Regions from separate parts of the Anaerosalibacter massiliensis genome, predicted to be linked through region 1. Evidence: riboswitches for the same ligand, from Rfam matches in the RefSeq annotation. Region 1 holds a riboswitch; each other region holds the start of a gene.
The links. Region 1 has a riboswitch for S-adenosylmethionine ahead of NSA23_RS09875 (O-acetylhomoserine aminocarboxypropyltransferase/cysteine synthase family protein). Riboswitches for the same ligand answer to the same signal wherever they lie in the genome.

Region 1 (10,214 bases):
TCCAATGCTGATTAAAGTATTTAAAAAATTTATTATTTCATGTTCACTATTATTAATATTTAATATATTTATTATAATACAACTTTCATCTATTGATAATCCTGTTATTTTGCTTTCTTCCACCTTGCTAACCTCCCCTATAAAAGTACCCTTACTATCAGTAAAACTTGAAGCTAAATAAATTGGTACATTATATTGTTTAGCTAATTTTATGGCTCTTTTATCTAATACTTTTGTGCCAGAAGAAGATAGAGAAAGCATTTCATTATAGTCAATGTATTCTATTTTCTTTCCATTAGAAAATATTCTTGGATCTACAGAATATACACCTTCTACATCAGTATATATCTCACATATACAATTAAGTCTTCCTGCTAGAGCTACAGCAGTAATATCCGAACCTCCTCTGCCCAAGGTTGTTATATCTCCTTTATTATCAATTCCCTGAAAACCTGGAACTATAACTACTTTCCCCTGCTTTAAATATCTTAAAATACTGCTTTTATCAATATCTTTTATAGTAGATCTAGTATGCTCACCTTCTGTATATATTTTGGCTTGATATCCCGTTAAAGAAATAGAATCACATCCTAATTCTTTTAAAATCATAGATAACAAGGCCGCTGTTTGCTGCTCTCCTGTGGACAATAGCACATCTAATTCTCTTTTATCTGGTATATTAGATACCTTTTTAGACAGGGATACTAATTTGTCTGTGGTATTTCCCATAGCTGATACTACTACAACTAAATTCTTTTTTTCTTGTTTTTTAGTAATTATTCTTTTAGCTATATATTTTATTTTTTCAATATTCTCTACTGAGGAACCTCCATACTTTTGAACAACTACATCCATTTGCTATCAATCCCTTCTAACCATATATTCCAGAATAAAAATACCTTATATCTTCTACATTTAATTTAATTTCATTTATCATTTTATTAATCAAATTTTCCGAAGTCCAAGGAAGTATTACAATTAAACTTTCTTTATCATTTATCACTTTATGCTTAGAATTATACATATTAAGTATATTTAATAGATAATTATTATCTTTTCCATCTTTTGAACTAAGTCTAAGATAATACTCTCCGTCAAATGTTAAATATTTATCTCCACTTATTTTTCTATTTTCATAAACTTTTCCATTTGTGTAAGTTCCCTTAACTATATCCAATACATCTAGCACTACAGAATTGGCTGTAGGATTTTTCCCAGCTCCTTGACCATAAAAACGTAATTCTCCAGTATTATAGCCTCTTAAGGAAATGATATTGAAAGCATCTTTAACATTAGAAAAGAAAGATTCATCCTTTACTAATAGTGGCTCCACACTTGCATAAATATGATTATCAGATCTTTGCGAACTACCAATGAGTTTGGGAACAAGTTTCAATTTTCTAAACTCATTTATATCTTCAATACTTATTTCATCAATTCCACGACAATTAATAAACTTTGAATCTACTGGTTGATTGTAAGCGATAGTGGATAATATAGCTAGTTTTCTTCCAGTATCATATCCTTTAATATCATCTGTAGGATCTGCTTCAGCATATCCTTTATCTTGTGCATCTTTTAATGCATCTTTAAAACAAATACCTTTTTCGTACATTTTTGTAAGTATGTAATTTGTTGTGCCATTTAATATTCCTTGAATTTGGAATATATCATCAGCTTTTATTCCTTGTTTTAAAGAATTTATTATAGGTATTCCTCCACCTACACTAGCTTCAAAAAGAAATGCCTTATTATTTTCCTTTGACAAATATAATAATTCCTCCATTTTGGAAGATACAACTGCTTTATTGGCTGTAACAACATGTTTCTTGTTTTCTAAAGCATATTTTAAATAATCATAAGCAATTTCTTTTTCACTCAAAACATCTATTACTATATCAACTTCTGGATCGTCTAATATATCTTTAGGATTTAAAGTTAGTAATTTATCATCAATATCAATATTTCTATTTTTATTTTTATTTTTAACTAGTACTTTTTTAATTTTTATTTTTTCCCCTATTTCATCTTCAAAAAATCTTCTCCTATTATTAATTATTTCATATACTCCTGAACCAACTGTACCAAGTCCCATAAGTCCAATATTTATCATTTATATACACCTACCTTATTAAATATTCATGTATCCAATTTGTATAAAATAGAGTAGCATGAGCTCTCCATCTTGATTTTAATTTAGTATTTAAATCATCCTTGTAAGAATAATATTTAGGCATTTTTATTGGTTTTCCTAATTTAGTATCTCTTTCATATTCTTTTTTCAATGTTTCAGATTCATATTCAAGATGACCAGTTAAAAAAATTTTATTACAACCTTTATCAGATACTAAAAATATTCCTGTTTCATCTGAAGTTGATAATATTTCGAGACCTTTCTCTTTTCTTATATCTTCTTCTCTCACTAATGAATATCTAGAATGAGGAACTAGAAACTCATCATCAAAACCTTTCAATAATCTATGATTTTTATTAAGAACATTGTGTGGAAAGACTCCAAATACCTTTTCTTCCAAATTATATTTAGGTATTCCATAATGATAATAAAATCCAGCTAAAGCTCCCCAACATATATATATGGTGGATTTTATATTTTTTTTAGAAAACTCCATTATAGAACTAAGTTCTTGCCAGTATTCTACATCTTCAAACTCTTTTAATTCTAAAGGAGCACCTGTTATTATCAATCCATCTAAAAAATCATTTTCTATATCTTTTAAAGTTATATAATTATCTTTTAAATACTTAAAACTACAATTTTTAGGAATATAACTTTCAAGACGAATAAAATATATATAAATATCTATAGAAACTTGGGATAAAAGATTTAAAAAATGTATTTCCGTTTCAATTTTATTTGGCATTAAATTTAAAATCCCTATTTTGGGAACTTTTTTCTCTTTTTCTAAATTTAAAACATTTTTTTCTAAATAAATACTCATTTTTATCACCTTTTTAAATTAAACTTAAAGCACTATGGAAGTCCTCTATTATATCTGAAATATCTTCTATTCCTACAGATACTCTTATCATGTCTTCTTTAATTCCAGCCTTTTTCAACTCTTTAGTACTAAGTTGTCTATGGGTAGTTGAAGCAGGATGAAGTACAGAAGTCCTTACATCACCTAAATGGACGACTAAAGAAACAAGATTTAAATTAGTCATAAATTTTTTAGCTCCAGCTTTTCCTCCTTCTATTCCAAAAGTAAGTATACCACTTCCACCTAAAGGTAAATATTTTTGACTTAATTCATAGTCAGGATGACTTTCTAATTTAGGATAATTAACCCAAGAAACTTTTTCATGACTTTCTAAGTATTTAGCTAACTTTAAAGCATTTTGGCTATGTTTTTCCATTCTTAAATGAAGGGTTTCTAACCCTAAATTAAACATAAAGCTGTTAAAAGGACTTAGAGAACAACCTATGTCTCTTAATAATTGGGTTCTGGCTTTTGTTATATATGCTTTTTCTTTAAACTCTTTATAATATCTAATACCATGATAGCTTTCATCAGGTTCTGTAAACTCTGGATATTTCCCATTATCCCAATTGAAATTACCTCCATCTATTATTACACCACCTATATTATTTGCATGGCCATCTATATACTTAGTTGCTGAGTGGATTATAATATTGGCTCCATGTTTAAAAGGCTGACAAAGATATGGAGTGGGAAATGTATTGTCAACAATAAAAGGTATATCTAATGTCTTTGCTACCTTAGAATATTTTTCAAAATCTAAAACATTCAATGCAGGATTTCCTATAGTTTCTGCATATATAGCCCTAGTATTTGGTTTAGAATAATTTAGTATTTCCTCCACATCCATATTTGGATCAATAAAAGTTACTTCTATACCATATTTTTTTAAAGTTGTGGATAACAATGTATAAGTGCCACCATACAATGTGGATAAAGCCAAGATATGTTGATTTTGTCCACATATATTTAGTATTCCAATAGTTGTAGCTGCTTGCCCTGACGAAGTGGCTAATGCTCCTACTCCATCTTCAAGTTGACTTATCTTTTCCTCAAAGGCAGCAACAGTTGGATTGCTTATCCTTGAATACATATGGCCTTCTTCTTTTAAATCAAATATATTTGCAAGTTGATCAGGATCTTTATACTTATATGTTGTACTTTGATAAATAGGAAGCACCCTTGGCTCTCCTGATTTTGGAGAATATCCTCCTTGAACACATATTGTTCCTTGTTTACAATCTTTTTTCATGTATATCTCTCCTTTCAATTTTTAAAAAATAAAAGACACTTCTATAAATAAGAAGTGTCTAAATAAATAAATGAAAATAAGACCTTCTTATCTTTCAGCCAATGGCTGCAGGAATTGGCACATTTCCAGTTTAAACTGGTTGTTGCCGGGCTTCATAGGGCCAGTCCCTCCACCTCTCTTGATAAGATTATCCATCAAAAAATCCTTCCTAATGTCTTAGGAAGGATTTAATCTCTTTTTATCATCCATCTTATCGACATTAGCAGAACCACCTTATTAAAAATATAACAGGTTGGTATAGGGTCAACGAGCTAATTCTCTACCCTAATTCTGGATAAGTTATATTATTTAATTGTTGTAAACATATTAACATCAAGTATAAGATATGTCAAGGAATATTTAAATTCAAAAATTTATATTATCTCTTTTAGACTTATTTTAATCATCTAAATTTTAAGATATGCCAAACAAAACATCCCATTGACACACATCTACTTTGATCTAAACTTTTGCAAAGGTCTAATTTTATCTAATAAATATACTTCTTCATCTGCAACTTTACCTACTACACTTGTTTTGCCACTATTAGGCATAGGCTTTAATTCAAAATGTAATTATATACTGCACCTATTAAATTCGCATCATTTCCATATTCACATTTTTTTATAGTGGGCAAAATAGTAGTTATATCTATATGAGCTTTTAAAAATTCTAATTTCTCATTTATTTTATCTATTAAATCTTCCCTCTCGCTTATAGCACCACCTATTATTATAACTTCTGGGTCATAAATATATTGAAGTGTATATAAACCAGTTGCAAAATTTTGATAAAATGTTTCTATCGCCTTTATGCAATATTTATTTCCTTCCTCCGCCAATTGAAACACTCTAACTCCATTTAAATCTCTTGGACTTATTCCCATTAGTCTGGCTGCATTTCTAACTATAGATGATGTAGAAGAAGTTTCACTCCAATTTTTAAATTTTCCTGTTTCAAAATCTCTATCCATTATCATGTATCCAAATTCTCCACCATAAAGGTTTTTCCCAGTATGAATTTTTTTATTTTTTATTATTGAACCGCCTATTCCAGTACCACATATTACAAATAGGGCATCATTAACATCTTTTCCAGAGCCTTTCCATACTTCTGCTAAAGCTGCACAGTTTGCATCATTTTCAAATGATACTTTAAATCCAGTTGTCTTAGTAATTAACTCTCTCATATTACAATGATGAATATAAGGTACTGCGCTAGCCCCTTCTATAATCCCCGTATTATTATTTACAGCACCGGGAACACTCATAGCTATACCATCTATTTTACTCTCATCTATTTTTATTTTTAAACTATCTACTACTTTTTTTATACTATTTAAAAAATCATCTAGTTTTTTTGGTGTAGGGTATTTTCCCTTATAACAAATATTTCCTTTTTTATCTGCCATACCGTATTTGATGTTAGTTCCACCAATGTCAAAAGTTATGATTTTTTTATCCATTTTTTATTCCTTTCTAATCATCAAATCCATTATTTTTTGCTACTTCTTTTATCCAAAGTCCACTTTTCTTTAGGCTTCGTTTGAAATTATTTTCTAAGTCAACTCTATATAAGCCATATCTATTTTTATAAGCATTGCACCATGACCAATTATCCATAAATGTCCATAGATGATATCCAAAACAATTTGAACCTTCTTCTATACTTTTATGAAGCCATTTTAAATGTTCCTTTATAAAATCTATTCTATAATCATCTTGAACCATTCCATTTTCATCTATAAACCTTTCTTCATTTTCTACTCCCATTCCATTTTCTGATACAAACCAAGGAATATTTTTATAATTATCTTTTATATTTATGCCTATATCATATAATCCCTTTTCATATATTTCCCAGCCTCTATATACATTCATTCTTCTTTCTGGCCATATGTAATATTCAAAAAAATCTTCAGGCATTAAACTTTCTGTATCTTTAGGTGTTTCTCGTTTTTGTATTCTTCTTGGCTGATAGTAGTTTACTCCTAAGAAATCTACTGTGTTTTTCTTTATTATTCTTAAATCTTTCTCTTTCCACTCTGGAGTTAAATCATTTTCTTTTAAAAATTCTATAAGTTCACTTGGATATTCTCCTAAAACTGATGGATCTAGAAAACTTCTGTTGAACATGAGGTCTACTAGATTAGCCGATTTTAAATCTTCCTTATCGTTACTTCTTGGATATGAGGGTGTTAAATTCAATACTATCCCTATCTTTCCATCTAATTTAAGTTTTCTAAACTCCTCTATAACCCTTGCACTAGATAACATAGTATTGTATCCAACTTGAACTGCCCTTTTCATATCGGTTACTAAAGGATAATGCATTTTATAAAGGTATCCGGCTTCCACTGGCACTATAGGTTCATTAAATGTTATCCACTTCTTGACCCTATCTCCAAAAATCTCAAAAGCTTTTTTTCCATAGAGAGCAAAGCTTTCTACAACTTCTCTACTTTCCCATCCACCTTTATTTTGCATTAGCATAGGCATATCAAAATGGAAAAGATTTATAATAGGTTCTATATCATTATCTATCATCTCATCTATTAAATTATTATAAAATTCTACTGCCTTAGGATTTATATTTCTACCATCTGGCAACAATCTAGCCCAAGATATAGAAGTTCTATAGGAATTTAAATTTATAGCTTTCATATTAGCTATATCTTCTTTATACATTTCATAAAAATTAGATGCTTTTTCAGGTCCTATTCCATTAAAAAAGGCTGTCCTATCTTTTCCATACCAATAATCCCATATGGTTGGTGCCTTATCATCTATATTCCATGCTCCTTCTGTTTGGGGAGCTGATGCTGCACTTCCCCAAAGAAATTTTTTTGGAAAATTATATTTCATTTCATTACTCTCCTTAATTTTATTTACAAAAAACTGCTTTTTCTGTATCTAACCATCTTTCTACCAAATCTTTATCTCTTAATATATATTCGGAAAATATCATATCTATAACAATTAACATAGGTATCTGAGCTGATATGCTTCCTACCCAATCCTCATGATCTAAATTAGCTGTAAGTACATAATAATCCGCATATTCTATAATTGGCGAATCTTCGCTCCCAGTTATCAACACTACCTTAGCTCCATTTTTTTTAGCTACTTTTATACTTTCTAACATCTCAAGATTTTTTCCTCTCAAAGTTAAAGCCAAGACCAAATTATCTTCTTCTAATATAGAAGCCACCATCTGCATAGATTTCGCATCTGACACTACCTCTACATATTTTCCAACTCTGACTAGTCTAAATTTCAAATCTGAACCTACTATTCCATTTAGTCCCAAACCAAAAACATGTATTATTTTATGAGTACATATTAAATTTGCTATATTTTTTATAGATTCTATATCTACTTTTTCTACAACCTGCCTAATTATATCCATATATCCGTTTATCATTAAATTATCTGAAACTATATTGTTATTGGATTTAATCTTTAGTTCTTGATTATATACATATATCAGTTCTTTATAATTATTAAATCCTAGTTTCGAAGAAAATCTTGTTATAGATGCTTCAGATACGTTTAATTTTTGAGATAACTCACTTATGGTAAGAGACTCTCCTCTGTTTAAAAAATGTTGTGCTATAACAGTCTCTACATTAGTAAATTCCAATTTCATACTTTCTATAAGCAACATTAAATTTTTCCCCAATTTCTTCACCTCAAAGTAACAGATTATATTTTACATCCTTATTCTATAGTTTTTTATCTCCTTAGGATTGAATGATCCTATATTTAGGATATTAGAACCCTTTATACTTTCTATCTTATCTTCTTTCATATCTATCAATTCGATAGATTCTAGGGTTTTGTTTATCTTTATATTTCCTCCATTTTTGATAAATTCTTTTGAAGGATTGTATAATCTCAATATATACCCATCTCCATTGTCGCTTTTCTTAATGGCACTTACTATTATACCATCTATCTCATCCATATCTAATAGATTAAATTCATTGGGAAGTTTATGGGATAATTTATTGCTTACAAAGTATTTTAATGTATTAGTAAACTTATTTAACTCTTGTATTTGATAATACGGTGTAGATATAGAATAATTTATATACTTTTTCTTTATTTTATATGGAGAAAATTTCCTGTCTAAATCTATAGCAAATTTAAAATGTAACTGTTTTAATAATTGGCTATCAGGCGTTTCTATGTACTTAAATTGATTTCCCGAGGCAACTCCTGGTCTTCTTAAAAGTTCTGGTCTTCCTAAATATCCTACACTTCTAAATAAAGTAAGAGCTACTTTGTCTTTTCTATCACCTACTATTTCATATTCCTTAATGCCCTTTGACATTACTGTAAAACTGTTTTCATCTTCATTAAGATTTACATAGCTTAACATTGGATATATAGGAGTTGGTTCTTCCTTCCACCCTATTTCTCTCCAATCATCTATATGCTTAGGTACCGTCTCCCTTCTTATATAGCCAAAAGGTGTATCTGCATAAGAATATTTTGATTTTATACCAGTATTAAATATTATCCTCATTCTATGATCTTTTACATTATTGTTTATTTTCATATTGCATTCTATTAGTTTAGAATCTTTTGTAAGCTCTATTTGTAAATCATACTCTACATAACTATCTATTAAATCTTTTTTTCTACTTTCTAAGTCCTTAGGTAATTCATAATTGCCTTTTAATCTTATAACATCCACATATTTTCCATGTTTTGTATCTATGATACTATGTTTAAAATCAAATTTATATATTCTATCATTATACGGAGGAGAATAGTCATAAGTATCTCCTTCATCTCCTGATTCTTCTATATATATGGCATCTTTATATATTTTGTTTTTTTCTTTATCTATTATATTTATCTTTCCGTTTTCTAATTCTATCTTTATCTTTTCACTCTCTATATAATTGTCTACATTTGCTTCTGTTTCCGTAAAGCTTTGTTCTCCTTCTACTAACTTTATAGTCTTGTACCCCATAGGCTTTAAGCTTATAGGAAAAGCTATTTTCGTTACATAATAATATAAATCTTTTTTATAATCTTCCTTGTTTCTACTTATAACACCACTATATTCTTTTGTTCTATTAAGCACCTGGTATTCTATTTTATCTTCACCATCAAATAGTGCGAAATTCTTATCCTTTGTACTAACTTCAATCTTTATTACTTTGTATCTTGTATAAGGTAATGTGTTAAATATTGTTATATCATTCTTTTTCGAATCAACTCTAGATTCACTTATTTTTCTAACAAGATAATCTACTGTAGAGTAAGACATCTGTTCTGCTTTTTCATATCTACTTAATATTACTTTATTTGTTTTATCTGTATTGCATCCTCCAGCACTATCATGGGCATGATTTCTAAGTATCACTTCCCATATATTTTGTACTAATTGGTTTTTATACTCTATTCCAAATTGTTCTCCTATTACCATTAAGGGCTCTACTTGATATATTAATCTTCTTTCTACTTTATCATTTAAATATTTATGGTCATATCTTGAAGAATATATAGATCTGTGTATCTTTGAATCTTCACTATATAAAAATTCTCCTTGTATTTTATTCAAGGGTTTATCTTCTGCCAAAATATCATCAAACATTTTTTCATAAGTACTTTCTTTGAGATAATACTTTCCCTTTAATCTTTTATTAAATTCCTCTATTCTAGATTTTAAATTAAAGTCTACATACCTTTGATCTCCTCCCACTGGCAGAGGAATATTATTATATATTGTATCTTTTTCAATAGTTTCCATTAACCATTTTTCATCTTCTGAATATATTAGATTTCCACCTATGAAATAACCATTTTTTATATTGTATGCTAGAACTTCACTTCCATCTTCGCTACTCCACCAAAATTCTCTATATGGGGATATTTCCTTTGTTATTCCTCTCCAAAACACTACTTTAT
Region 2 (10,214 bases), on a different contig from region 1:
GAGCAAAAAATCTTAACATTCTTAAAAAAGTTGCTATATAAGTTCTTGAATAATAATCTTCACTTACCTGTATATTTTCTATAAATAAACGGGGAATAATTAAAACATGAGGAGTCCCATCACAAAATATTGCCACTCTTCCTTCTAATATTTTTCCAGCAACTATATCAGGCTTTTGAGTATTACCTATGGTAGATACTATATTATAAGGACTATCTTCTATATAACCCTCTATATAGCCAGACTCTAATATGGAGTCTGTATTAATATCTTGGACTCTTTTTTTTACTTTATCTAAAACATCCTCATTTACAATATTTTTAATATAAGCAACTGAAATTTCTGTTTCAGTTTGTTCTCCTAATATATAGTTTTCAAAAACTAAATTTGGATTTCTAATTTTTCTTCTAAGAAGCATCTTATTAGTTGATATATCTTCAATAAATCCTTCTTTAGGTCCTCTAACTACTGCCTCTGAATCAGCTTCTTCAATAGCTCTTTTATCCCAATGTTTTAAATCTATAGCAAAACATTGTTTGCAACCTTGGATAAATAACACTAAGTTTCCAGATACTATTTCTTCTATAATTTCTTCAAAAGTATTTATTTCCTTTATACCAGAAACAAATATAATCTTCTTTAGATCATTACAACTTTCTAATCTAGTTATCACTGGTTTTAAAACATCTCTGTCCAATGTATTTTTATCAATAAAACCTTCTAAATAGCTTATAATTATTTTCAAATTAGAATTTGTTTTAAATTCATATATTATAAGATCAGAAGTATTATTAAACTCTTCTAATAATCTTTCTTTATTTTTATCTATGTTTTTTGAAATCACTATACAAACACCTCTATAAAATAATCTAATTAATAGTATTAGTCAATATCACATTAATTATGATAAAATCATCATAAAAAAATAGACATTCTAAAATGAATGCCTATTTTTTTAGATTTCTACTTCCTAATTTTTCATATTGAATCCCACTCTTACAAAGAGGACAATTTCTTTCATCATAAGTATCTATTTCAATTTTTATACCACCATATATTGGTATACCTAGTCTTTCAGTAGTTCTATCTACAATACAAGCTATTCCTATAACATTTCCCCCTTGTTTTTCTATTTCTTCTATAGTCTCATAGGAAGATTTTCCTGTTGTAACTACATCTTCTGCTATAAGAACTTTCTGACCTTTTTCTATATGAAATCCTCTTCTTAGAGCCATTTTTCCATCTACTCTTTCTGTAAAAATGGCAGGTTTTCTAGTTTGTCTGCCAAGTTCATAGCTAACAATAACCCCTCCCATAGCTGGTCCTACCACTATATCAAAATCTACTCCTTCAAGTTTTTTTACTATTATATTTATAGCTTTTTGCGCCTTATCTGGATATTGGAGTAATTTTGCACATTGGACATATTTATTGCTATGCTTTCCTGATGAAAGTAAAAAATGTCCTTCAAGTAAAGCACCTGTTTCTTTAAGTAAATCAATCATCACATTCTTACCTCCTAGCAATTCCTATTATTTCTTTAATAGATTTTATATTTTCTTCTTTCACAAACTTCTCTATACCATTTATAATATCTAAGGATATACTTGGCTTTATAAAATTTCCACTGCCAATTTGCACTGCAGAAGCACCAGCCATTATATATTCTAAGGCATCTTTATAGTCTATAATCCCTCCAACACCAATTATAGGTATATTAACAATTTTGCTTACTTCATAAACCATTCTCAGTGCAATTGGCTTGATACATGGCCCAGATAATCCTGCAATTACATTTTCAAATACAGGTTTTTTATTTTCAATATCTATTGCCATACCACTAAAAGTATTCACAAGAGAAAGTCCATCTGCTCCAGCTTCACAACATTTGTAAGCCATATCTAAAATATTTTCTGCATTAGGTGAAAGTTTAACTACCAATGGCTTTTTGCATACCTTCTTTACTTCAGTAACTACTTTAAAAGCTATATCTGATTTTATACCAAAAGCCATTCCACCCTCCTTTACATTAGGACATGAAATATTCAATTCTATTAAAGGAATATTAGTATTATTTAGTTTCTCTATAACTTTTATATATTCTTCTACAGTACTTCCACCTACATTAGCAATAATTACTGTATCATAATTTTCCATCTGGGGAAGTTCTTTTGAAATAAAATTATCTACTCCTGGATTTTGAAGACCTATACTATTTAAAAGTCCTCCTGTAGTTTCATGTATTCGTATACCAGTATTACCTTCTTTTTCATTTAATGTTAAACCTTTTGTACATATACCTCCTAACTTTGATAATGGAAAAAACTCTTCATAATCTTGGCTAAAAGTACCTGAAGCAGTAATAACAGGATTTTTAAATTCTATTCCAAATATCTCTATACTAGTCACGGAAAATAATCTCCTCTCCTTTAAATACTGGCCCATCTTTACATACTTTTTTTATTCCAGAGGTAGTTTTTATACTACATCCAAAGCAAGCTCCTACACCACAAGCCATATGTTTTTCCATAGAAATATATAGTGATATATCCCTCTTTTCACAAATATATTTTATCTTTTCCATCATAGGTATTGGACCGCATGTATAAACTGTTGAATATTTTTCTAGATTAAATATATCTGTTATAAATCCCTTATATCCTTCTTTTCCACTATCTGTTGAAATATATAATTTGTCTATATATTTCTCTATCTTGTCCATATAAAAAGGCTTTTCTTTAAATCCTCCATAAAAATCTATATTTCCATTTAAACTTTTACATAAATAAATCATCGGAGCTATACCTATTCCTCCAGCTACTATACCAACTTTCCTCCTATTGTCTAATGGAAATCCTCTCCCTAGTGGCCCTAACAAATAAATACTATCTCCATTTCTAAGGTTTGAAAGTATATTCGTTCCCTTTCCTCTTACCTCATATAAGAAAGTCAATGCATCTTCCTCTATATTACAAATGCTTAAAGGTCTTGATAAGAAAGGCTCTAAATCCCAACTTCTTAACATATAAAATTGGCCTGGATTTCCCTTGAATTTTCCAATTATTTTTAATTCATATATATTATCCACTATATTAATATTTGATAATACTATTCCTTTATATTGTTTTGGTTTCACTAGATATATCCTCCTTCATATCTAAGACCGCATCTCTAGCATAAGAATCAAACTTTTCTACTCCATCATCATATTTTTTATAAGATGTAATTATCCCTCTAGACGAATTAACTATTCCCCCATTTCCATTTTTCAAATAAGAAACTACATCCTTGCCTTTTCCACCTTGAGCTCCATATCCTGGTATCAGAAAAAAAACTTTTCCTAATCTATTTCTAATTTCATCTGACTCTTCTAAATGAGTCCCTCCAACTACTGCTCCTATAGAACTGTATCCGCATTTTCCCATATATTTATAAGATATATCCTTAATCTTATCTCCTATGTAGTTATATACTTTGCCATTACCATTAATATCTAAATATTGAATATCTTTTGCTCCATCATTTGAAGTCCTAAGGAGTATGAATAACCCTTTATTTTTATTTTCTACATAATCAAGATAAGGTGTTATACTATCAAAACCCATATAAGGATTTAGAGTAATAAAATCACTTTCAAAATCACCTTCAAAATGGGCTCTAGCATAGGCTTTAGCTGTTGACGAAATATCTGCTCTTTTAATATCTGCTACAACTACAGAACCTTTATTCCTTATATATTCTAAAGTTTTTTTATACGCTAGCATACCATTTAATCCATGAGCTTCATAAAAAGCAATTTGAACTTTGTAACAAGGTACAATATCTATGGTTGCATCTATTATCCTCTTATTAAAATAAAATAATATATCATCTATTGAATGATAATTATTTAAAATTGTTGATGGAATATATTCTAAAGCAGTATCTAAGCCTACGCATACATTTCCTTTCTTTTCTACTTCTTCATATAATCTATCTATTATCAATTTCTATCCCCCCATTATATTTTAAGTTCCCATTTTTTATAGTGGCTACTACTTCTCCCCAGAATTTTTTGCCGTGGAAAGGAGTGTTTTTCCCTTTGGAGACAAATTCTTTACTATTTATTTCAATCTCTTTGTTTAAATCTAATACTACTAAATCTCCATCATATCCTATTTCTATTTTTCCCTTATTTATATCTACTATATTTCCAGGATTAGATGACATAATTTGAGATAGTTTATTTAAAGAAATATGTCCATTTCTAACTAATGCAGTATATGATATTGAAAAAGCTGTTTCTAATCCTGATATACCACAAGCTCCTCCTCTTTTATCTTCTGCACTATGAGGAGCATGATCTGTTCCAATTGCATCTACATATCCAGCCTTTATGGCTTCAATTAATGCTAGTACATCTTCTTTATTTCTTATTGGTGGGTTCACCTTATAAGAATTATCATATAATGATATATGATGTGGAGTTACCTCACAGGTAATATTCAATCCTTCCTTTTTCCCTTTAATTATTTCTTCAATAGATTCTTTTGTGCTTACATGGGCTAAATGGAGTCTTCCTTTTGTTGTTCTTACAAGTTCTATATCTCTAAAGGTCATTATATTTTCCGAAAGTCTACTATCAATACTAGCTAAACTAGCATCTTCTTCATGAGCTATAATAATAAGTCCTTTTTCTTTAGCTTTTTTAAATGCTTCATACATTACTCCACTTTCCTGAACACCTTTTCCATCATCAGATAAAAACCTAATTTCTTTTCCTAGGCTATCTATATGTTCTAAAGTTTTTCCATCAAAGTCTTTAGTTATAGAAACAGTTTGATGAATATCTATTAAATTTAATTCCTCTGATTTTTTAAGTACATAATCCACCACTTCCATACTAGAACATATAGGATTTGTATTAGCCATAAGATTTACAAAAGTATATCCTCCTTTTAACGCCGCTTTACTCCCTGAGTTTAAATCTTCCTTATAAGTAAATCCTGGATCTCTAAAGTGGGTATGCATATCTATAAAAGAAGGCATAACCACTAAATTATCACAATGTATAGTCTTACAATCATAATTTAAATTTGAGCCAAAATCTTTTATCTTACCTTTTTCAATATAAATATCACCTTTAAAATCTTTATTAAAATCTACAATTCTAGCTCCTTTTATGAGTAAATTCAATTTTATTCCTCCCAAGTATCATAAATATGATCACAATACTCACATCTATATATTCCTTTGTCTTCATCTGTAAGAATAAATATATCCTTTATATTTCTTTCTGTAGAAGTTACACATCTAGGATTTTTACATTTTATTACTCCTTCTATTCTGTCTGGTAGGGAAAGACTAATCTTTTCTTTTATTTTTTCATTTTCAATAATATTTACTGTTATATTAGGAACTATAAAACCTAACATAGTTAAATCTAAATCCATGACATTTTCGATTTTTATCATATCTTTTTTCCCATGCTTTTTACTAGGAGAATTCATAATAAGTGCTACTCTACAATCTGCATTGTTTAATCCTAAATAATTAAATATTTTAAAACCATATCCTACCTTTATATGATCAATCACAATGCCATTTACAATACTATCTATATAAAGCATTACATCACCCCTAAAAGTTTTAATATTAAGGCCATTCTCACGTACATACCAAATTTAACTTGCTTAAAATAACAAGCTCTAGGATCGTTATCTACTTCATAACTAATTTCATTAACTCTTGGCAATGGATGCAATACTGTTAAATCTTTTCTTCCCATATTCATTTTTTTAGAATCTAAAATATAACTATCTTTAAGTCTTATATAATCTGCCTCATTAAAGAAACGTTCTTTTTGAACTCTAGTCATATATAGTATATCTAGACTAGATATAATGTCCTCTAATCGTTCAACTTCCATATATTTTATATTATTTTTATCTAATACTTCAGTTTTTATATAATTGGGTATTTTTAATTCCTGAGGTGAAATCAACACAAATGAATTATTTTCATATTTTGAAAGGGCTTTTATAAGTGAATGGACAGTTCTTCCAAATTTTAAATCTCCACAAAGTCCAATGGTTAAATTTGAAAATTTGCCTTTTGTATTTCTTATAGTTAAAAGATCCGCAAGTGTTTGAGTTGGATGCTGATGTCCTCCATCTCCTGCATTTATAATAGGAATAGGTGAATAAAATGAAGCTAATTTAGGGGCACCTTCTTTTGGATGTCTCATAGCTATAATATCTGCATATGAGCCTATAGTTCTCACTGTATCTGGAATGCTTTCACCTTTTTTTACAGAGCTTGAAGCAGCTTCTGAAAAACCTATTACATTACCTCCAAGTCTTAACATAGCAGATTCAAAACTCAATCTAGTTCTAGTACTAGGCTCGTAGAAAAGGGTTCCCAGTATTTTTCCATGACAAGAATCTATAAAACTATCTTGATTTGATATTATTTCATCTGCTAAAATAAATATTTCTTCTAATTCACTTTTAGTAAAATCTTCTGAACCAATTAAATGTCTACCTTTTAACATTTTATTACCTCCTTTTTTAGTCTCTCAGGACTAATTTAAAAGAAAAGGACCAGAGCATAAAAAAACCTTCCTAAAGGAAGGCATAGATGTAGCGAGGCTATTTTTTATGCTTCCCTTTCTGATCTCACAGTATCAGTTTAAAGGCCCTATTATTTTTATTTACAATATCATAGTTAAAGATATTTGTCAATAGGCTATAGAAATTTAAAAGGACTCCATCTGGAGTCCTTTTACTTTATTCCATTCCTGTAGAACCGCCACTTAGTCCACTTTTAACTTCTTGAATAGATTGCTGATCAGCTGTTGGTGCTGGTTTATAATAACCTTTTTGTTCTGCTATTTGAAATAATTGATATTGGAATTGTTCTGCTTCATTTCTCAATTGTTGTAATGTGCTTCTAAGTTGTTGATTAGCACATTCTGTTATGGCTCTAGAATAATAATCTATACTGGCCTTAGTACCAGATAATATATCATCTACCATTTCTTTTTCTTGCATAATATACCTCCTATTTTTATAATGAATTTATTAAATTTGTAGCAGTAGTTTTAGCGTCTTGACTTGATTGTTTAAACATTTGTTTTATTTGTTGATCTTGACATTGATTAGAATAAAAATCAAATTTTGTAGCCATAGTTTGATGACTACTAGCAATCTCCCTTATACTTTGTAGTTCTTGTTGATTTATATTACCTAGATTTAAGGTATTTTTTAAAGCCATAAAATTCTCCTTTCTATTCTTTTTATTTTTCATCCTTTAATATTTTGCTTCATTCTTATAGATTTATTCATGGCAAAAAAGACTTAAATATTAAAATAGAAAAGTGGCAATAATAATTTTAATGGAGGTGATTTAGTGGAAAAAAAAGTAGTAGTTGAAAACAATTTAACTCCCTATATAGATTTCTTGAAAGACTCTGGATATGATGTTTATACACTTTATAAAAATAAAAATTTAGAAAAAATAAATTCTCCTGAATATAGTGCTATAGTTGTTTCTGGAATTGATGTTTTAAGTACTAGTGGAGCAAATTATGAAAACCCACAAGTTCCAATAATTGAGGCTAAAGGCAAAACTCCTGAAGAAATATATGATCTTTTAGAAAACAAATATAATAATTTAAAGTAAAATAAAATTCATACTCTCTCTTGACAAAACATAATTTTAATAATAGAATGTAATCTAAAGTTGTATCCGAACTTCAATATATAAAAATAATGATAAACTCTTATCTAGAGTGGTGGAGGGACTGGCCCGATGAAACCCGGCAGCCTGCATTTATTTGCAAGGTGCTAATTCCTACGGTGTAACCGAAAGATGAGAGAGGATTTTAACCTCTTTCTTCTTAAAGAGGTTTTTTTATTTTTAAAAAAACCTGTGGAAAGAGGTTTTTCATATATAATATGATTTAATGCGTTAATTGCTTAAAGGAGTGGGTCTCATTGATAAAAGTAGAAAATCTATCTAAAATATATAAAAATAATAATGAAGAAATATATGCTTTAAAGGATATTAATCTTCAAATAAAAAAAGGAGAAATATTTGGAATAATTGGTTTAAGTGGTGCAGGAAAATCTACCTTAATTAGGTGTTTAAATAGGCTTGAAGAACCTAGTAATGGAAAGATTTTTATTGATGGAAGTGAAATAACTAATATTGATAATACAAGCTTAAGAGAAACAAGAAAAGAAATAGGAATGATCTTTCAACATTTTAATCTTTTATCTTCAAAAAATGTTTATAAGAATATTGCTTTCCCTTTAGAGCTAAAAGGATTAAGTAAAGAAGAAATAGATAAAAGAGTTAATACTCTTCTAAAATATGTTGAGCTAGAAGATAAAAAACTTGCTTATCCTTCTCAACTAAGTGGAGGACAAAAACAAAGGGTAGCTATTGCACGATCTTTAGCCAACAATCCTAAAATACTTCTTAGTGATGAAGGAACATCTGCCCTTGATCCCAAAACAACTAAATCTATATTAGATTTATTAGATAAAATTAGAAAAGAATTTGGACTTACTATTGTACTTATAACTCACCAGATGGAAGTTATAAAAGATATCTGCGATAGAGTAGCTATTATAGAAGATGGAAGGATAATTGAACTTAGTACAGTAGAAGAAATTTTTACTAATCCTAAAACTAAAACTGCCACTGAATTTATTTCTAATTTAAAATTAAATACTGAAGAAGAAATAGACTATGAAAGAAAACCTGGGAGCAAAATTTTAAGACTTAGTTTCTTAGGAGAAAATTCTAAAAAACCTATAGTTTCTAAAATGGTGAAATATTTTGATATAGATGTAAATATCCTTTCAGGAAATATAAATGAACTAATGAGTACAAGTATAGGAAATTTAATATTAGAAATATCAGGTAAATCTGAAGAAATTGAAAAGGCTATAGACTGGCTAAAAGATGAAGATATAAAACTGGAGGTGATTTAGATGTTAGAGCTTTTAATTCCATCTTTACTTGAAACATTATACATGGTATTTTTCTCTACTATTTTTTCTCTAACTATAGGTTTTCCATTAGGAATATTATTAGATCTTTTCCATTTATTATTTTAATGATATTAGTATTTCCACTTTCTAAGCTAATAGTAGGGAGTACTATCGGTACTACTGCCACTATAGTACCTCTTTCAATTGCTGCTGCTCCTTTTGTAGCTAGAGTCATTGAAACTGCCTTAAAAGAAGTTGATGGTGGAATAATTGAAGCTAGTTTATCTATGGGAGCTACAGTACCTCAGATAGTTTTTAAAGTACTTATTCCAGAGGCTATGCCTTCTTTAATTATGGGAGTTACTTTAACTATTATTAATCTAATTGGTTATTCAGCTATGGCTGGTGCAATAGGTGGAGGAGGATTAGGAGATCTAGCTATAAGATATGGATTATACAGGTTTGAAACAAATATTATGATAACTTCTGTAATAATTATTATAATTTTAGTACAAGGAATACAGATACTTGGAAATAAATTAGCTATATCTATAGACAAAAAATAAAGGAGGAGTTATTTTGAAAAAGAATATATTATTATTTCTAATTTTAATTCTTAGTTTTTCAATACTTACTGGATGTGGAAAAAGTAATAAAGAAGAAAACACTATAAAAATAGGAGTATCTCCTGTACCACATAAAGAAATTGTGGAAAATATTAAAGATGATTTAAAAAGTGAAGGAATAAATTTGGAGATAATAGAATTTATAGATTATGTGAAACCAAACTTAGCTTTAGCTGACAAAGAAATTGACGCTAATTTCTTCCAACATGAACCTTATATGAATGATTTTAAAAAAGAAAGAAATATTGATATTGCATCTCTAGGAAAAATTCATGTAGAACCTTTAGGATTATATTCATCAAGTTACAAATCTATTGATGAACTTAAAGAAGGTAGTACTATTGCTATACCAAATGATCCTACAAATGGAGGACGAGCTCTTTTACTTCTTGAAAAAAATGGTTTAATTAAATTAAATAAAGATTCTGGCCTTGCAGCTACAGAAAAAGATATAGAAGAAAATCCTAAAAATATTTCATTTAAACCAATGGAAGCTGCTCAATTGCCAAGAGTACTAAAAGATATTGATGGTGCTGTAATAAATGGAAACTATGCTATTGAAGCAGGTCTTACTCCAACAAAGGATGCTCTAATTTTAGAAGATAAG
Region 3 (10,214 bases), on a different contig from region 1:
GATGTCTTAGAAAATAGTTTATTAGATTCTGATTCTATAGTTGAAAGATAGTTCTAAAGTATACTTTAAAATTGACGATATATACCTATGAGTATTATGTCAAGGATGTGATGCAATGAATAGGGGATTATATATTAGTGCTACTGCTATGATGGCAAATCAAAGAAGATTAGAGGCAATATCAAATAACCTTTCAAATTTAAACACAACAGGATTTAAGAAAGATGTGGTCTTAACAGAGTCTTTCCCAGAAGTTTTGCTTTCTAAAATAAATGATAGACCAGATTTTAAACCTAGAATGGAAAATGAAATAGGTTATGAAACTAATGGGAATATCCATAGAGCACATACAGATGAAGGCTATTTCATGGTTAGAACTCCTAATGGTATAAGCTATGTGAAAGATATTAGATTTATAGTTGATGATGAAGGCTATTTAAAAACTTTCTATAAAAATGAGCAGGATGAATACAGGACAAACGGAGAAAACTACATACTAGATCAAAATCGTAATCCCATTAGAGGTGGAGGAAATATTGAAGGATTACTTGAAGGTATTGTATTCCATCCAAATGCAAAAGTTATAGGAACTATGAGTCCAGGAGTGAAAGTAAAAAAAGTTGTAACAGATTTTACACAAGGAGAGTTTCTTGATACTGGAGGAGTTTTTGATTTAGCATTAAAAGGGAGTGGATTCTTTAAAGTTCAAGGTGAAGATGGAGAAACTTACTATACTAGAGATGGCTCCTTTACTGTAAATAATATAGGAGAGCTAATTACATCAGATGGGCATAGAGTTATGGGAAGTGGTGGGCCCATAATTATCAATGGAGATGATGTAAAGATTACAAAAGATGGACGAGTATTAGTAGATGGAAATATGGTAGGTAGTTTAGATATTGTAGATTTGAACAATAAAGAATTTTTAAGAAAAATAGGGGACAACTTATATAGGATGGCAGAAGATGTAGATGCTGAAGAAATACCTTTTAATGGAGAATTGTTACAAGGATTTTTAGAAAATTCAAATGTAGATTCTATAAAAGAGATGGTGGAGATGATATCTCTTTTAAGAAATTTTGAATCATGTCAAAAAGCTATAAGAGTACAAGATGAAATGATGGACAAATCAGCAAATGAAATAGGTAGAGTATAGGGGAGGAAGAATAATATGCGTTCAATGTGGACTGCTGCTACAGGAATGAGAGCACAACAGTTAAATATAGATACTATTTCAAATAATCTTTCTAATGTAAATACTACTGGATACAAAGCTCAAAGAGCAGAATTTAAAGATCTTTTTTATACAAGTATGAGAAGAAACAATATAGTAGATGATGAAGGTAGACCAGTGAATTTAGAAGTAGGTCATGGTGTCATGCCTACAGCAACTAAGAGAAATTTTAAAAATGGTAGTTTCATTGAAACACAAAGTGATTATGATGTAGCCATAAATGGGGAAGGTTTTTTTGCAGTAGAACTTCCTAATGGAGATATAAGGTATACAAGAGATGGAAGTTTTAAATTAAGTATAGATAGAAATCAAGGAACATTAGTAACTACAGAAGGTTATAGAGTTTTAAATGATGCAAATAATGATATAGTTATTAGGAGTGGATTGGGAGATATAACTATTGATGAAAGAGGAAATATAACTGCAAAGGATGAGGCAGATAGGACAGTAAATTTAGGAAGATTAAAATTAGTTAGGTTTATGAATCCAGAAGGACTTTTAAGTGAAGGTTCAAACCTTTATAGGGCTACAGAAGCTTCTGGTGGAGAAATCCCTATAGGTGCAAATGAAATGGAAAGTAAAATAGCTCAGGGTTATTTAGAGTCTTCAAATGTTGCAGTAGTAGATGAAATGGTAAAAATGATTACTGCTCAAAGGGCTTATGAGATAAATTCTAAAACTATACAAACTTCCGATGAAATGCTTCAATTGATTGGAAATCTTAAAAGATAATTAGAGAAATAACGGGGTGAAGATATGGAGATATTTCCCAATAGTTTTATAATGCAAAAGACTACAGATGAGGATATTCTTCAAAAGAGAATTCAAAATGCTAGTGAAGATAAAAAGGATAAAGAGCTAATGGATGTATGCAAGGAGTTTGAGGCCGTTTTTATTCATATGATGCTGAAAGAAATGAGAAAGACTATTCCAGACAATGGACTTATAGAAAAAAGTACAGCTACTAAAATATTTGAAGATATGTTTGATGAAGAGATGGCTAAAAAAATGTCTGATAGTGAAGAAGATGGGATAGGAATAGCTAAGATTCTCTATGATGATTTTAAAAATAAAAATGTAGTTAAGATATAATAAATATATTAATATATTGTAAAAAAAGTAGTGGGGTTTCCACTACTTTTTTAGCTAAACCAAAGTCTAAGCCCTTTTTCATTATTTAGAGCTGTAAGTATCCTATTTCTAGCATCAGGAACCTCTTTATAGATTTTATGTACTAATTTGTTCATATCTTCTCTTTTGGTTTTTTTGTCAGCTGGACAAGGATTGTTTACTATAGGAATATTATTTTTTTCTATAGAATTTTTTATATCCTGTTCTGATACATATAATAGTGGACGTATAATATATATTTTTTTTCTATCTAAATAGGTTAAAGGAGGAAGAGTATTTATTCTTCCTTCATATAATAAACTTAAGAAAAACGTATCTATAGCATCATCACCATGATGGCCTAATGCTAGTTTATTAAATCCTCTATCTTTTAAAGAGTTGTGAATAGCTCCTCTCCGCATATTTGCGCATAGAGAGCAGGGATTTTTTTCTTTTCTTGTATCAAATACTATATTTTTAATATTAGTTTTTTTCAAATTGAAAGGTACTCCTATACTTTCACAATAGCTTTCAATGGCCTTTGTTTCAAAGCCTTCAAAACCTAAATCAACTGTAAAAGCTTCCAATTCAAATTTCTCTGGACTAAATCTTTGATAAAGTTTCAATGCATATAAAAGAAGCATACTATCTTTTCCTCCAGATACACCAACTCCGATTTTATCACCATCATCTATCAAATTAAAATCTTCTATAGCTTTTCTCATAGGTCCCAAAATTTTTTTCATTATATCAACCTTTCTTATAGAAAGTAAGTAAAAACATATCAAAATATATTATACTATTGTAGTCCATATATTTCACTATTTATTTTTCTAAATTTGTATGCTTTTTTAGTTTATGCCAAGCCACGGATTTTGGGTTATTGGCTTTCCTTCCGAAAAAGCTTTGAAGAAAATAGGACTTAATTTTTCATAAAATTCTAACGTAAATAATGGGTTTTTGCTAAATTGATTGAAAATCAATTTCACAGGTTTTATGAAAAAATTCGTCTCTATTTTCTAATCAAAGTCTTTTTAGTCAGTTAAATCCAATAACCTAAAATTCTTAATTACGCTAATTCTTTAAACCAAAAACTCTAACTTTGAAACTTTTAGCTGTATTTTTTCAAATAATACAATCTTTAAGCAAATAGAAATAAAAAATGAGCGACTAAAAAAAGTTTTGCTATGAAATAATCCGACTCAAAAATAAAATGCGTTAAAAATTTTTCACTGTTTCAGCCAAGTGAGTTTGAAAATATTTAGCATTTTATTTTTTGGTAGGATACTATTTCATCAAAACTTTTTTTGGAGCGAATTTTTATTTGTATTTGCTGGAGCTGGTACAAGGTTAAAAGAAAGTATAAGCTAAAATAAATTGAACCGGTTATTGATAATATATAAAATAGTATATAATAAAAAATAAAATAGGGTATAAAAAAAGAAGGATTGAATTTTCAATCCTTCTTTTTTACAAATGGTCGGGGTGGAGGGATTCGAACCCCCGGCCCCATGGTCCCAAACCACGTGCGCTACCAAACTGCGCCACACCCCGTAATTCCGACGACTATTTTATTATAGGAGATTTTAGATTATAATGCAATGCATAAAAAACAGCTAAAAGTTAAAATATAGCTATATATCTATTGATATCTCGTCAAATTTAATTATATCTAACTATTTCAAACTATTTTGTTTTTTGTAAAGGAATTTATTATAATGGGTAGAATATATTAAACTAGTAGTAGTGAGGGGGATTATATGTTGGATATATTAGAAACGATAAAGGATGAAATAACTGTAATATTAGTTGCTGCCATGCCTCTTGTAGAACTTAGGGGGGCTATTCCATTAGGTATCTCCTTGGGTTTTACACCATTAGAAAGTTTTATTTTAAGTATTATAGGTAATATAATTCCTATACCTTTCCTATTGAAACTTTTAGGACCAATAATGAATTATTTAGAAAAAACTGCTCTTTTTTCTGAATTAATAAAATGGGTTAAGAAAAGAACTCTTAAAAGAAGTAGAGAAAAAATACAGAAATATAGTTTATTAGGACTTTTTATATTAGTTGCTATACCAATTCCAACTACAGGAGCTTGGACTGGATGTATAGCTGCAACATTACTTAAAATAGATTTTAATAAAGCTTTAGCTGCTATTATAGGAGGAGTAATTACTTCAGGAATTATAGTATTTAGTCTAAGTTATAAGGTTATATCAGTTTTTTAGTCAATTGACTAAAAATTTTTAGTGTGATACAATTAAATAAATGAATACAAAATCTTGATACCTTATCAAGAGTGGTGGAGGGAATGGGCCCTATGAAACCCGGCAACCTGTAACTAAGTATAAAAGCTTACGACGGTGCTAAATCCCACAGAATTAAATTCTGAAAGATGAGGTGACAGTTTGTCTGCCTTTTCCTTTGGGAAGGGCTTATTTATTTTTTAGAATAAATTAAGCTATTATGCTAAATTTAAGGAGGTACTCTTATGAAAAAGTGGTTATTTACATCAGAGTCAGTAACAGAAGGTCATCCAGATAAAGTTTGTGATCAAATTTCTGATGCCATATTAGATGCTATTTTGGCAGAAGATCCTAATGCTAGAGTAGCCTGTGAAACTTCTGTTACTACTGGACTAGTATTAGTTTCAGGGGAAATTACTACAAATTGTTATGTGGATATACCTAAAGTTGTTAGGAAAACTATAAAAGAAATAGGATATACAAGAGCAAAATTTGGTTTTGATGCTGATACTTGTGCGGTACTAACATCTATAAATGAACAATCATCGGATATAGCAATGGGAGTGGATAAAGCATTAGAACATAAGGAAAATGGCGAAGACAAATATGATGAAATAGGTGCTGGAGATCAAGGCATGATGTTTGGTTTTGCTTGTAATGAAACAGAAGAACTTATGCCTATGCCTATAGCCTTAGCTCATAAACTATCTATAAGACTTTCGAAAGTTAGAAAAGATGGTATACTTCCCTATCTAAGACCAGATGGGAAAACTCAGGTAACCATTGAATATGAAGACAATAAGCCTGTAAGGATTGAAAATATAGTTGTTTCTACTCAACATAGTAGTGATGTAGATTTAGATACTATAAGAAAAGATATTATTGAAGAGGTAATAAAGAAAATAGTTCCAAAAGATATGATAGATGATAATACTAAATACTACGTAAATCCGACTGGAAGATTTGTAATAGGTGGACCAATGGGGGATGCTGGACTTACTGGTAGAAAAATAATTGTAGATACTTATGGTGGATATGGAAGACATGGTGGAGGAGCTTTTTCAGGAAAAGATTCAACAAAAGTAGATAGATCTGCAGCTTATGCAGCTAGATATGTAGCAAAGAATATAGTAGCAGCCGGACTTGCTGACAAATGTGAAGTAGGACTTGCTTATGCTATAGGAGTAGCTAGACCATTATCTATATATGTTGAAACTTTTGGAACTGGGAAAATTAAAGATGAAAAGATTGAAGAATTAGTAAGAAAGCATTTTGATTTAAGACCTGCAGCTATTATTGATAAATTAGATTTAAGAAAGCCTATATATAAACAATTAGCAAGCTATGGTCATTTTGGAAGATGTGACCTAGACTTAACGTGGGAAAAAACTGATAAGGCAGAAGTACTTAGAAAAGAAGGTCTTGAAGTATAAGGAGTTTTTTAAAGTCTATAAGTTTTTGTAAAAGACTTATTTAAAGTACGGTATTTATATATAAAGTAATATAAAAATTGTAAAAGTAGAGTAAGTAGAATGGCTTACTCTACTTTTTTTTATTTCCTTTTTTAAGAGTAATATAGAGTTGCTAGCAATATTAGAAGGCCGGTCTTCCACTAGGAGGATATGTTTGTATAGAGAAATAGAAAGTCTTGTAACTCTAGGTAAGAAGGGAGATAGAAGTTCTAAAGAAAAATTATTATTTAAATTGAAACCTTTAATCTTAAGCTCTATAAAAAGGTATTACAATGACTACTCTCAATATGATGATTTTATACAAGAAGGGTATGAAATAATACTCAGTTGTATTAAAAATTATGATAATTCAAAGGAAACAAAGTTTTTAGGATATGTGAAATTACAACTCAAATATCATTATTTAGATAAGCATAAAGAGAAAAGTCTTTTATCTTTAAATGAAACAATAGATGATGGTGAAGAATTTATAGACTATATAAAAGACGATGGATTCGGACCTTTAGAAATTGCTATAAATAATCAGGAACGAGAAAGTTTATATAGAGGTTTATCAAGTCTTAGTAAGAGACAAAGGGAGATTTTTATAAATTACTATATTAAAGGAATGAATATGGTAGACATTAGTAAAGAATTAGATATATCTTATAGGACAGTAGTAAATACAAAAACAAAAGCAGTAGAAAAAATGAAAAAAATAATAAATAAAAATATTTAATAATAGTAAGATTGTCACCTTATTTCTATATAAGAAGTAGAAGGAGGTGATAATATGGCAGTTACAGAACTAAAGGAATCTTCCAAATTAAAATTGGAACTAGATGGAGGAATGGATGGAGATAAACCTATAGTTAAATCTAAAACTTATTCTAGGATTAAAGTAGATGCAGCTAATGAAAATGTTTATGAGGTAGGAAAATCTCTATCAGCTCTTCAATCTATGCCTTTACTAAAGGTAAAGAAGGTAGAAGAGGTAGAACTACTAGAAGAGTAATCAAAAGAAAATAATATAAGGAGGTGATTTAATGGAGAATGCTAAATTGCAAATGATATTTAAAAATGAAGAAGATAGAAGGGTAACTTTTTCAGTAGATGATCCAAAGGATGATTTAACTGGAGAGGAAGTAAGAAATACTATGGACACTATTGTAGATACAAATGTATTCTTCTCTGCAGGAGGGAATATTATATTGCCAACAGGAGCCAGAATTATTAGAACTACTATTGAAGAAATGGAAATATAATTTGTAAGTGGTGGAGATATCTCCACCACTGTTTACTTAAATTAAGGAAAGGAGGTTATCATGGAGGAAATTTATACTCAGATAGCTAATTTAGGTTTTCCAATAGTTATATCTATTTATCTTTTGGTTAGAATAGAAGGTAAATTAGACGATTTAACAGAAAGCATAAACGAGCTATCTAAAGTTATAACTAGTATAAAATAAAAAATCCTCTCTTGACTTAGAACTAGTGTTCTATTATAATAGTCGAGGGAGGGATTTTTATGAATATAGGGAAATATGTAGAAGAAGAATTGATGGCTTTCATTCCCGTATATTTAAATATGAAAGGGAATTGTACAGCTATATATACTTATAAAAGTGGAGAGATTTATATAGATAAGAGCTTGAGGAGTTTTTTAAATTGCCTAGGTAAATATTTTTTAATAGATTTAAAGGAATCAAGAAAACATTATGGCAATTTATTAAATGTAAATAATTTAGTTCCTATTCCCTTCAATAGAGAAAATATATTTATACCAATTAAAACGAGAAAACCTATATCTAGAAATGATGGAGCTTTAGGCTATATAAATATAAATTATATAGATAAAATTGAAGAAGGACTAAATGGTGTAAATATTTTTTTAAAACCTAATTATAAAATCAAAAGTCTGAATACTTTGAAAACTGTCGAAAAACATATTAATAATGGAGAAATAGTAAGAAAGTTTTATGATGAAAGAGAAAAGGGAATATATGAGACTATAGCTTTTTATGATGAATACAATAAACCTGCAACTAAAGGAGATATAGCTATTTTGCGGGAGGAATTGCTTAAGATTAAAGAAACTTTAGAATAAGACAGGTTTATATATTAATAAATTTAGTATTATTATTAAGATGCTGTTTTAGTAGACCTTCTTTTCATATAGTGCTAGTTCACGGATTTTAAGTTATTAGACTTTTCTTCCGAGAAAGCTTTGGAGAAAATAGGATTTAAATTTTACAAAACCCTACTGTAAATTATGGTTATTTCCTAAGTTGATTAAAAATTAATTTCACGGGTTTTGCGAAAAACTTTGTCTCTATTTTCTACCCAAAGGCTTTTTAAGTCAGCAGACCTAATACCTTAAAATCCTAGGGATATTTCTTTATTTCTAACTATATTTATTCTAATAGTACAATATTAAAGCAAATAGAGATAAAAGGTGAGTGACTTAAAAAAGTTTTGCTATGAAATAATCTGAATAAAATAGAAAATGCGTTAAGAATTTTTCACTGTTTGAGCGAAGCGAGTTTGAAAATATTTAGCGTTTTCTATTTTATGAAGATACTATTTTATCAAAACTTTTTTTGGAGCGAATTTTTATCTCTATTTGCGGAAATTGACATTATGTGAAAAGAAAGTGTACATTCTAATATCTTAAAATCCGTAGATTGGCACTATTATAAAAGAATTATATTAAGATAATAGGACTGACTTAAAAAGTTTTGATTAGAAACTTTTTGGCAAGAAAGCTTATTATCTTAAAACCTGCAAATTTGCACTATATGAAAAGAAGATCTATGAATTAGTACAAATTAAAAAGAATATAAGCTATATTTAAGTAACGGCAATATTTTATGATATAATATTATTTAATATATGATGATAATTGGAGGAAAGTGGCTTGGTTACTGTAGAGGGAATTGTAGAGGAGATAATATTTAAAAATGAATCTAATGGTTTTATTGTTGCTATATTAGAAGCAGAAGGAGATTCAATAACAATTGTAGGATATGATCCATTTCTAAAAACAGGTCAATCAGTAAGGGTAGTTGGAGATATGGTATATCATCCAAATTATGGAGAACAAATAGAAATAGAAAGCATATCTACAATAACTCCAGATACATTAGATGGAATAGAAAAATATCTCTCATCAGGCCTTATTCCTTATGTAGGCAAAAAAACAGCTAAAAAAATAGTAGAGAAATTCGGCAAAGATTCTTTAGAAATAATAGAATACCATCCAGAACGGCTTAAAGAAATAGAGGGAATAGGGAAAAAGAAAGTAAAAAAAATCTCTGAAGCCTTTGAAGACCAAAGAGAATTAAGAGATGTGATGGTATTTTTGCAACAATATAATATAACTCCTGCTTATGGTATTAGAATATATAAAAAATATGGAAAAGACACTATAAATATAATCACTGAAAATCCTTATAGATTATCAGAAGATGTGTTTGGAATAGGCTTCAAAAAAGCCGATGAAATAGCTAGAAATATGGGAATAGCAATTAACTCACCCTATAGAATTGAAGCAGGAATAAAATTTAAACTTATGAAATGGTCAGGTAATGGACATACTTATGTTCCTCAAAATATACTCATAGAAGATACTAAAAAAATGCTTAGAATAGAAGAAGAGATAGTGGAAGAATCTATAAGAGATTTAGCTATAAGGAAAGAAATTCAATTAGAAAATATTGATGGAGAAATACTCATATATTATATGCCTTTTTATATGGCAGAGGCCAATGTAAGTAGGAAAATAGTAGAGATTTCAAGAGTAGAATTAGAAGAATTAGATATAGATGTAGAAAAAGAAATTGAAAAAATAGAAGATAGTGAGGGAATAGTATTTGCTAAAAAGCAAAAAGAAGCTATAAAAGAATCTGTAGAAAATGGAATGCTTATTATTACTGGAGGACCTGGAACAGGGAAAACCACTACTATAAATGCAATTATAAAACTTTTTGAAGAAAAGAAGCTCAAAATAGCTCTAGCTGCTCCTACAGGAAGGGCAGCTAAAAGAATGAGTCAAGCTACAGATAGAGAAGCAAAGACTATTCATAGGTTATTAGAATATTCTTTTATGGAAGAAGAAATGGGTTTTGAAAGAGATGAGGGCAATCCATTAGATGTAGATGTAGTTAT

Region 2: another riboswitch for S-adenosylmethionine. It lies ahead of NSA23_RS14065 (methionine ABC transporter ATP-binding protein); the one in region 1 lies ahead of NSA23_RS09875 (O-acetylhomoserine aminocarboxypropyltransferase/cysteine synthase family protein).
Region 3: another riboswitch for S-adenosylmethionine. It lies ahead of metK (methionine adenosyltransferase); the one in region 1 lies ahead of NSA23_RS09875 (O-acetylhomoserine aminocarboxypropyltransferase/cysteine synthase family protein).

What each region holds. Positions count from the first base shown of each region.
Region 1 is NZ_JANJZL010000006.1:20,492-30,705, forward strand. Features, by position in the region: gene NSA23_RS09860 (aspartate kinase) at 1-855, opposite strand, end outside; gene NSA23_RS09865 (homoserine dehydrogenase) at 872-2,113, opposite strand; gene NSA23_RS09870 (homoserine O-succinyltransferase) at 2,124-2,960, opposite strand; gene NSA23_RS09875 (O-acetylhomoserine aminocarboxypropyltransferase/cysteine synthase family protein) at 2,974-4,251, opposite strand; SAM riboswitch class I at 4,336-4,439, opposite strand; SAM riboswitch class I at 4,499-4,592, opposite strand; gene NSA23_RS09880 (phospho-sugar glycosidase domain-containing protein) at 4,743-4,844, opposite strand; gene NSA23_RS09885 (ROK family protein) at 4,850-5,755, opposite strand; gene NSA23_RS09890 (glycoside hydrolase family 1 protein) at 5,769-7,154, opposite strand; gene NSA23_RS09895 (MurR/RpiR family transcriptional regulator) at 7,174-7,956, opposite strand; gene NSA23_RS09900 (glycoside hydrolase family 38 N-terminal domain-containing protein) at 8,002-10,214, opposite strand, start outside.
Region 2 is NZ_JANJZL010000013.1:50,138-60,351, reverse strand. Features, by position in the region: gene NSA23_RS14120 (spore germination protein) at 1-844, opposite strand, end outside; gene pyrE (orotate phosphoribosyltransferase) at 948-1,505, opposite strand; gene NSA23_RS14110 (dihydroorotate dehydrogenase) at 1,513-2,409, opposite strand; gene NSA23_RS14105 (dihydroorotate dehydrogenase electron transfer subunit) at 2,402-3,136, opposite strand; gene pyrF (orotidine-5'-phosphate decarboxylase) at 3,117-3,986, opposite strand; gene NSA23_RS14095 (dihydroorotase) at 3,973-5,175, opposite strand; gene NSA23_RS14090 (aspartate carbamoyltransferase regulatory subunit) at 5,178-5,609, opposite strand; gene pyrB (aspartate carbamoyltransferase) at 5,609-6,532, opposite strand; gene NSA23_RS14080 (spore coat protein) at 6,768-7,031, opposite strand; gene NSA23_RS14075 (hypothetical protein) at 7,048-7,287, opposite strand; gene NSA23_RS14070 (YkuS family protein) at 7,390-7,662, shown strand; SAM riboswitch class I at 7,760-7,858, shown strand; gene NSA23_RS14065 (methionine ABC transporter ATP-binding protein) at 7,977-8,981, shown strand; partial or broken gene NSA23_RS14060 (methionine ABC transporter permease) at 8,982-9,547, shown strand; gene NSA23_RS14055 (MetQ/NlpA family ABC transporter substrate-binding protein) at 9,561-10,214, shown strand, end outside.
Region 3 is NZ_JANJZL010000008.1:43,152-53,365, forward strand. Features, by position in the region: gene mreB (rod shape-determining protein) at 1-51, shown strand, start outside; gene NSA23_RS11400 (flagellar hook-basal body protein) at 116-1,156, shown strand; gene flgG (flagellar basal-body rod protein FlgG) at 1,172-1,966, shown strand; gene NSA23_RS11410 (rod-binding protein) at 1,991-2,326, shown strand; gene NSA23_RS11415 (tRNA lysidine(34) synthetase) at 2,377-3,090, opposite strand; tRNA gene NSA23_RS11420 (tRNA-Pro) at 3,822-3,898, opposite strand; gene NSA23_RS11425 (COG2426 family protein) at 4,105-4,578, shown strand; SAM riboswitch class I at 4,638-4,752, shown strand; gene metK (methionine adenosyltransferase) at 4,842-6,029, shown strand; gene NSA23_RS11435 (sigma-70 family RNA polymerase sigma factor) at 6,223-6,786, shown strand; gene NSA23_RS11440 (DUF1659 domain-containing protein) at 6,841-7,062, shown strand; gene NSA23_RS11445 (DUF2922 domain-containing protein) at 7,094-7,312, shown strand; gene NSA23_RS11450 (YvrJ family protein) at 7,373-7,516, shown strand; gene NSA23_RS11455 (hypothetical protein) at 7,576-8,154, shown strand; gene recD2 (SF1B family DNA helicase RecD2) at 8,965-10,214, shown strand, end outside.